2 regions of the Cellulomonas sp. CW35 genome follow, and region 2 is predicted to be linked to the other one. Evidence: predicted binding sites of a transcription regulator. Region 2 holds the regulator's gene; the other holds the start of a gene.
The links. Region 2 encodes HrcA, which represses chaperone genes, less so after heat shock. Its sites were predicted from a motif close to TTNGCACTCGNNNNNNNCGAGTGCNAA; they were not measured.
Positions count from the first base shown of each region.

Region 1: the regulator HrcA is predicted to act here: its motif matches at 2,508-2,534, upstream of groL (chaperonin GroEL).

Region 1 covers NZ_CP199000.1:3,065,572-3,069,761, forward strand. The annotation lists gene ACT17Q_RS13970 (hypothetical protein) at 1-481, opposite strand, end outside; gene groL (chaperonin GroEL) at 729-2,354, opposite strand; gene ACT17Q_RS13980 (glycoside hydrolase family 15) at 2,668-4,068, shown strand; gene ACT17Q_RS13985 (cold-shock protein) at 4,111-4,190, opposite strand, start outside.
Region 2 covers NZ_CP199000.1:1,342,302-1,346,491, reverse strand. The annotation lists gene ACT17Q_RS06315 (16S rRNA (uracil(1498)-N(3))-methyltransferase) at 1-553, opposite strand, end outside; gene dnaJ (molecular chaperone DnaJ) at 579-1,709, opposite strand; gene hrcA (heat-inducible transcriptional repressor HrcA) at 1,785-2,804, opposite strand; gene ACT17Q_RS06300 (DUF3097 domain-containing protein) at 2,963-3,814, shown strand; gene ACT17Q_RS06295 (hypothetical protein) at 3,870-4,190, opposite strand, start outside.

The DNA of each region.
Region 1 (4,190 bases), 1.7 Mb from region 2:
CGACGACCGCCGCGCCGACCGCACCCGCGAGGGCCGCGACGAGCACGTCGTCGGTCGCCACGTGCCGCCCGGTGTGCAGGACGTGCTGCAGCCCCTCGACGAGCGCCGCGACCGCCGCCATCGCGAGCGCGGGCCGCACGACACCCCACCGCAGCCGCGCCGAGAGCAGACCCCCACCCACGACGAACAGCAGCGCCGTCCCGCCGAGCTGCACCGCGGGCACCTCCCACGAGCCGGCGTCGAGGCCCGCGGGTATCCCCGTGAACGGGGCGAGGTCCGGTCCCGGGTCGCTCGGGTACGGCAACGGGCGCAGCATCACCGCGAGGAGCGCGATCGCCCACGCGACGACCAGCGCCTCGCCGACCGACCGCCACACCGCGGACGCGCTGCGCTCGACCCCCCGGTACGCCCACGAGCCGAGGAACACCCCGCCGCCGACGACCACGCCCAGCACGGTCGCCACGGTTCCCAGATCCGACACGTCACGCCACAGTCCTGTCACCGGAAGCCCCCCGCCCCGTCGCGCCAGGCCGCCTCACCGGACGGCGGAACGACACTACCGGGTGATACCGGGCGCCGACGAGCCCCCCGCACCCGCAGATCGGCCCGCACATGCCGGACGGGCCGGCCGCCCGAAGGCGACCGGCCCGTCCTGGGTCGTGCAGTGCTGCGTCAGGCGCGTGCGACGCGCCCGGGCAGGACCGACTGAGGCAGGCTCAGCGGTCGGCTCAGAAGCCGCCGCCGAAGTCCTCGCCGCCGCCGGCGGGGGCCGCGGGGGCCTTCTCCGGCTTGTCGGCGACGACGGCCTCGGTCGTGAGGAAGAGCGCGGCGATCGACGACGCGTTCTGCAGCGCGGAGCGCGTGACCTTGACCGGGTCGTTGACGCCCGCGGCCAGCAGGTCCTCGTACGAGTTGGTCGCGGCGTTGAGGCCGTGACCCGTCGGCAGGTTGCGGACCTTCTCGGCCACGACGCCACCCTCGAGACCGGCGTTGATCGCGATCTGCTTGAGCGGGGCCTCGATCGCGAGCTTCACGATCGCGGCACCCGTCGCCTCGTCACCCTCGAGCTTGAGGTCCGCGAACGCGGTGTTGCCGGCCTGGATGAGCGCGACGCCACCACCGGCGACGATGCCCTCCTCGACGGCGGCCTTCGCGTTGCGCACGGCGTCCTCGATGCGGTGCTTGCGCTCCTTGAGCTCGACCTCGGTGGCCGCGCCAGCCTTGATGACGGCGACGCCGCCGGCGAGCTTGGCGAGGCGCTCCTGCAGCTTCTCGCGGTCGTAGTCCGAGTCCGAGTTCTCGATCTCGGCGCGGATCTGCGTGACGCGACCGGCGATCTGGTCGGCCTGGCCCGAGCCCTCGACGATCGTGGTCTCGTCCTTGGTGACGACGATCTTGCGCGCCTGGCCGAGGACCTCGAGGCCGACCGTGTCGAGCTTGAGGCCGACGGTCTCGCTGACGACCTGGCCACCCGTGAGGATCGCCATGTCCTGCAGCATCGCCTTGCGGCGGTCGCCGAAGCCGGGGGCCTTGACGGCGACCGACTTGAACAGGCCACGGATCTTGTTCACGACGAGGGTCGCGAGGGCCTCACCCTCGACGTCCTCGGCCACGATGAACAGCGGCTTGCCGGACTGGATGACCTTCTCGAGCAGCGGGAGCAGGTCCTTGACGTTCGAGATCTTGCCCTCGACGAGCAGGACGTACGCGTCCTCGAGGACGGCCTCCTGGCGCTCCGGGTCGGTGACGAAGTACGCCGACAGGAAGCCCTTGTCGAAGCGCATGCCCTCGGTGAGCTCGAGCTCGAGGCCGAGCGCGTTGGACTCCTCGACGGTGATGACACCTTCCTTGCCCACCTTGTCGAGGGCCTCGGCGATGAGCTCGCCGATCGCGGTGTCACCGGCGGAGATGGCGGCCGTGGCGGCGATCTCCTCCTTGGTCTCGACCTCCTTGGCCTGCGCGAGCAGGGCGGCGGTGACGGCCTCGACGGCCTTCTCGATGCCACGCTTCAGCGCGATCGGGTTCGCACCCGCCGCGACGTTGCGCAGACCCTCGCGCACGAGCGCCTGGGCGAGGACGGTCGCCGTCGTCGTGCCGTCACCGGCGACGTCGTCGGTCTTCTTGGCGACCTCCTTGACGAGCTCCGCACCGATCTTCTCGAAGGGGTCCTCGAGGTCGATCTCCTTGGCGATGGAGACACCGTCGTTCGTGATCGTCGGCGCGCCCCACTTCTTGTCGAGCACGACGTTGCGGCCCTTCGGGCCGAGCGTGACCTTCACGGTGTCGGCGAGGACGTTCAGACCCCGCTCGATGCCGCGGCGGGCCTCCTCGTTGAAGGCAATGATCTTGGCCATGTGGCGAGCGATCCTTTGCTTGGGTTCGGGTCGGCCGGTCGGTGCCCGCGACGGACGACGACCGGGCGCGCGGTCTTGTCCCGCGCACCCGACGCCTCACCTGACGGCCGGGGTGGTTCTGTCACTCTCAACCCGAGAGTGCTAAGTCAATGGTTAGCACTCGACCCCTGTGAGTGCAAGCACGCGTCCCCGTCCGCGCACCGACCTTCACGCACCGCGAACACACCCGGCCCACGGCACCCGGACGACGGGGCCCGCGGACGCGAGCCCGAACGGGCCGTCCGGACCGCCCCGCTCGGCTAAGGTCCGGGACGTGCCCGGTGACGACGCCCGCACCTCCCGCAGCCGACGACGCACGCGTCTCGTCGTCGGCGCACTGGCGGCCGCCGGGGCGGTCGCCGCCGCCGTGCTCCCGGTCACCACGGCCCGGCCCGCGGCCGCGGCCGCGGAGCCTGCGGCCCTCCCGTACGCGGTGGTCCCGCTGCACCAGACCGGCGTCGCGCTCGCCCCCGACGGCTCGGTGGTCGAGCTCCCCGCCGACGCCGACGTCGCCTACCTCGACGGCACACGCGTGCTCGACCCGCGCGTGGGCCACCTGGGCTCGGTGCTGCGCGGCGAGGCGGGTGCGCCCGGCGTCGCCGCGGCACGTCGGCTCGCGGACGAGCAGGCGGCCTGGCTCGCGCAGGGCACGGTCCCGGGCGCCGGCGGCCCCTTCGAGGACCTCGCGCGCGACGCGCTGCTGGACCTGCGCACGCTGCTGCTACCGGACGGCGCGGTCGTCGCGGGCTGGACGCCGGCCTGGCGGTACGTGTGGCCGCGGGACGCGTCGTTCGTCGCCGTCGCACTCGCGCGCACCGGGCACCCGGCCGACGCGCTCGACGTGCTGGGCTTCCTCGCCGACGCCCAGCGCGCCGACGGCGGGTTCGAGGCGCGCTACCTGCCCGACGGCTCGGGCCCGCCCGACGACCGCACGCCCCAGACGGACGGCCAGGGCTGGGCCATGTGGGCCGCGGGGCTCGTGCTCGACGAGGTGCCACCGGGCACCGCCCGGACGGCGGCCGCGCACCGACTCGCCCCGCTCGTCGCGGCCGCGGTCGACGGCACCGCCGCGCTGCTCGACCCTCGCGGCCTGCCACCGGCGTCCCCGGACTACTGGGAGCGCGACGAGACCCGGCTGACGCTCGGCACGGTCGCACCGCTCGTCGCCGGGCTCGAGCAGGCCGTCGCGGTGCTGCGGGAGGCGGGCGACGACGAGGGGGCGCTCCTCGCGCAGCGCACGGCGCGCACCGCGCGGGCGGCCGCGGTCGAGACGTTCGGCCCCGCCGGTTGGACCCGCTACCCGGACGGCACCGCCCACGACGCGGCCTCGGCGTTCGTCCTCGCGCCGTTCTGGCAGGCGCCCGCCGCGGGCGGACGTGACGCGTGGCTGCGCTCGATCACCGAGATGAGCCGACCCCTCGGCGTCGCCCCCGCGGGCGAGTGGCGACGCGACGGCGTCACGTGGACACCGCAGACCACCCTGTACGCGTGGGTCGCCGCGGAGAACGGCGAGGACGAGCGCGCCCGGGCCTGGCTCGCGGCCGTCGAGACGCACCGCACCCCGACCGGCTCGATCCCCGAGAAGATCCTCGCGGACGGCAGGCCGGCGGCCGTCGCGCCCCTCACCTGGAGCGCCGCGTGCGCGCTGCTGGCGATCGACGCCCTCGACCGCTGACCGCCGCCGCGGGCAGCTACCGGGTGAGCTACGAGGTGAGGCTCAGAGCGGGCGGACCTGGTCGGCCTGCGGGCCCTTGGCGCCCTGCCCGACCTCGAACTCGACCTGCTGACCCTCCTCGA
Region 2 (4,190 bases):
CGGTCGCGCTCTCGTGCAGCACCAGCACGGCTCCCCCGGCCGCGACCACCTCACGCGCGCGGAGCGCGAGCGCCCGGGAGTCGAGCGCGACGTCCACCTCCGGCACCCACGCGCGGCGTGACTGCTTCGCGGCCGTGCGCACCGTGCCGAGCCAGCGCGCGCGGGACTTGGCGGCGCGCTCGCCGCGCCACACGACGATCGAGCGGTCCGCCTGCCACGGCACGACCGCGTCCGCGCCGACCTCGGTCGCCGCCTCGATCGCGAGCTCGTCGCGGTCGCCCTTCGCGAGCGCCTGCACGAGCACGAGCCGCACGCGGGGCGTGGGCTCGCGCACGAGCTCGAGCACCTCGACGTCGACGCCCTCGTGGCCGGCGTGCGCGACCACGCCGACGAGCCGTACGCCGCGCGTGTCGACCACGTCGACCCGCTCACCGCGCGCCCGGCGCTGCACGACCCCGGCGTGGCGGCCCTCGGTGCCGTCGAGCCGGAACGTGTCGCCCACCGCGAGGGGGTCGAGGCGGCCGGGGTCGACGACGAAGACGGGTGCGGTCATCGGCTACGGGTCCTGTCCCGCACGCTCAGCGGCCGGCGAGCTTGTCGCGCAGCTTGCCGAAGACGCCCTGGTGCGCGGCGGCGAGCCGGCCCTCGGGGCGCTCCTCGCCGCGCAGCGCCGCAAGGCGGCGAAGCAGCTCGGCCTGCTCGTCGTCGAGGCCCGTCGGGACGGTCACCTCGACGTGGACGTGCAGGTCGCCGCGTCCGCCGACGTGCAGGTGCCCCACGCCGAGCCCCTTGAGCGTCACGACCTGCTCGGGCTGCGTGCCGGGGCGCAGGTCGACCTCCTGCTCGCCGTCGAGCGTCTCGAACGTGAGCACGGTGCCCAGCGCGGCGGCGGTCATCGGCACGGACAGCGTCGCGTGCAGGTCGTCGCCGTCGCGCGTGAACACCTCGTGCCGGCGCTCGCGCACCTCGAGGTACACGTCACCGGGCGGGCCGCCCGCCGGGCCGACCTCGCCCTGGCTCGTGAGCTTGATGCGTGTGCCCGTGTCGACGCCCGCGGGGACGTCCACCGCGATCGTGCGACGCGCACGCACGCGCCCCTCGCCCGCGCACTCGGTGCACGGCTCCGGGATCGTCGTGCCGAACCCGCGGCACGCCGCGCACGGCTGGTTCGTCATGACCTGGCCGAGGAACGAGCGCGCCACGCGCTGCACCGTGCCCCGGCCGTGGCACGCCTCGCACGTCCGCGGCGACGTGCCGGGCCGGCAGCAGGACCCCTGGCACGTGGGGCACACCACCGCGGTGTCGACCGGGACCTCGCGGTGCGTGCCGAACGTGACCTCCGCGAGGTCGAGGTCGAGGCGCAGCAGCGCGTCCTGGCCGCGCCGCGCGCGCGGGATCGGGCCGCGCTGCGCGCCCGCACCCGTCGCGGCGCCGAAGAACGTCTCGAAGATGTCCTGGAAGCCGAAGCCCCCGCCCATGCCGCCGCCGGGCGACGACGGGTCGCCCCCCAGGTCGTACGCGCGGCGCTTCTCCGGGTTGCCGAGCACCTCGTAGGCGCGCGAGACGTCCTTGAACCGCTCCTCCGCGGCCGGGTCGTCGCCCGCCACGTCCGGGTGGTGCTCCCGGGCGAGCTTGCGGTACGCCTTCTTGATCTGCTCGGGCGTCGCGTCGCGCGGGACGCCGAGGATCGCGTAGTAGTCGGTGCTCACGTGGTGGTCTGCTCGCTTCCTGGCGGGCTCGTCGGATGGTCGGGACGCCGGGCGTCCGCGGTGCGTGGCCGGGGGCTACCCGGCGAGGATGCGCGTGAGGTAGCGCGCCACGGCGCGCACGGACGCCATGGTCGCGGGGTAGTCCATGCGGGTCGGACCGATCGCGCCGACCCGGGCGACCGAACCGCCCTCGTCGCCGTACCCGCTCGTGACGAAGCTCGTCTCGACCAGACCGTCGTGCTGCGTCTCGTGCCCGATCCGCACCGAGACCGCGGCCGTGTCCTCGGCCATCTCGGACAGCAGGCGCAGGAGCACGACCTGCTCCTCGAGCGCCTCGAGCACCGGACCGAGGCTGCGCGCGAAGTCCGTGCCCCCGCGGGCGAGGTTCGCCGTGCCCGCGAGCACGACGCGCTCCTCGCTCTCCTGCGCGAGCGTCTCCTCGACCACGCCCACGACCTGGCGCAGCAGCGCGAGGTCGTCGTCGGTGTACCGCTGCGAGACCTCGTCGACCACGCCGCGCAGCTCCGCGAGCCGGCGGCCGGCGACGCGCGCGTTGAGCGTCGCGCGCAGCTGCGCGACGCCGAGCTCGTCGAGCTCGGCCGACGCCTCGAGGGTGCGCTGCTCGACGCGGCCGGTGTCGGTGATGAGCACGACGAGCAGGTGTCGCTGGCCCACGGGCACGAGCTCGATGTGGCGCAGCGCGGAGCGCCGCAGCGAGGGGTACTGCACGACGGCGACCTGGTGCGTGAGCTGCGCGAGCAGCCGCACCGAGCGGTCGACGACGTCGTCCAGGTCGACCGCGTCCTCGAGGAACGCGCCGATCGCGCGCTTCTCGGGCCCGGACAACGGCTTGACGGTCGTCAGGCGGTCGACGAAGACGCGGTACCCCTTGTCGGTCGGGATGCGACCGGCGGACGTGTGCGGCTGAGCGATGAAGCCGCTCTCCTCGAGAGCGGCCATGTCGTTGCGGATCGTCGCCGACGACACCCCGAGCGCGTGCCGCTCGACCAGCGCCTTCGAGCCCACGGGCTCGCTCGTCGAGACGTAGTCCTCGACGATCGCGCGCAGCACGTCCATCCGCCGCTCGTCGCTCATCTCGCCTCCGTCCGTCGCGCCGCCCGCTGCCCGTCACTGGTAGCACTCGCCTCGTCCGAGTGCCAATCCTACGCCGCGCGCGGGCGCTGCCGCCCGAGCGGTCCGTGGGCACCCTAGGGTGACGGACCGACGGACCGCGACGAGGGAGAGCCAGGCTGATGGATCGCTACGGGTCGGACGTGCTGGGCGGCGGACGTGCCGAGCACCACCGAGGACCGCGGACGTCGCGTCCGCAGGCCGCCGAGCGCGGGCTCGTCGTGGAGGAGGTCACCACCGGGTGGGTGGGTGCCGTGGTGCGCGTCGAGAAGTCGGGCGGGCAGCACGTCGTCGTGCTCGAGGACCGCAAGGGCCGCACGCGCACGTTCCCGCTCGGGCCGGGGTTCTGGGTCGACGGCGAGCCGGTGGTCCTCACGGCGCCCGTGACGTCGACGGCGCCGCGTCCGCCCGAGCGCACCGCGTCCGGCTCGCGCGCCGTCCAGGGCGCCCGGGCGCGGGTGGCGCGGGGCAGCCGCATCTGGGTCGAGGGCCGGCACGACGCCGAGCTGGTCGAGAAGGTGTGGGGCGACGACCTGCGCGTCGAGGGGGTCGTGGTCGAGCTGCTCGAGGGCGTGGATCACCTGGTCGAGGCGCTGCGGGAGTTCTCCCCCACCCCCGAGCGGCGCGTCGGCGTCCTCGTCGACCACCTGGTCGCGGGGTCGAAGGAGGCGCGGATCGCCGCCGAGGCCGTGCGCGTCGCGCCCGCGGGCACGGTCCTGGTGCTCGGGCACCCCTACGTCGACGTGTGGCAGGCCGTGCGTCCCGCGCGGCTGGGCCTGACCGCCTGGCCGACGATCGAGCGCGGCACCGAGTGGAAGCTCGGGATCCTGCGCGAGCTCGGCTGGCCGGCAGCCGACCAGGCCGACGTCGCGCAGGCCTGGAAGCGGATCCTCGGCACGGTGCGCACCTTCGCCGACCTGGAGCCCGCGCTGCTCGGCCGCGTCGAGGAGCTCATCGACTTCGTCACGGCCTGACGACGGACGGGCCCCCGCGCTGCGGCGCGGGAGCCCGTCCTCGGTTCCGGACCGGTCAGGGGACGACCGGCTCGCGGTTCAGCCGGCGGTACACGTAGGTCTGCGCGAGCAGCGCGACGGGCAGCGTGACGAGCGTGCCGACACCGCACACGAGGCCACCGACGGCGCTCGCGAGCGCGACGCCGAGGAAGATCAGCAGCGCGGGCACGATGTTGTCCCTGACGAGCTGGAAGCTGGCCTTGAGCGCGTCCACCGCGCCCGAGCCGCGGTCCACGACGTAGTACAGCGTGAACTGCGCGAAGAACGCGACCACGATGCCCGGCAGGTAGCACAGCGCGTAGCCGACGGCCGTCAGCACGGCGACCAGCAGCGACGC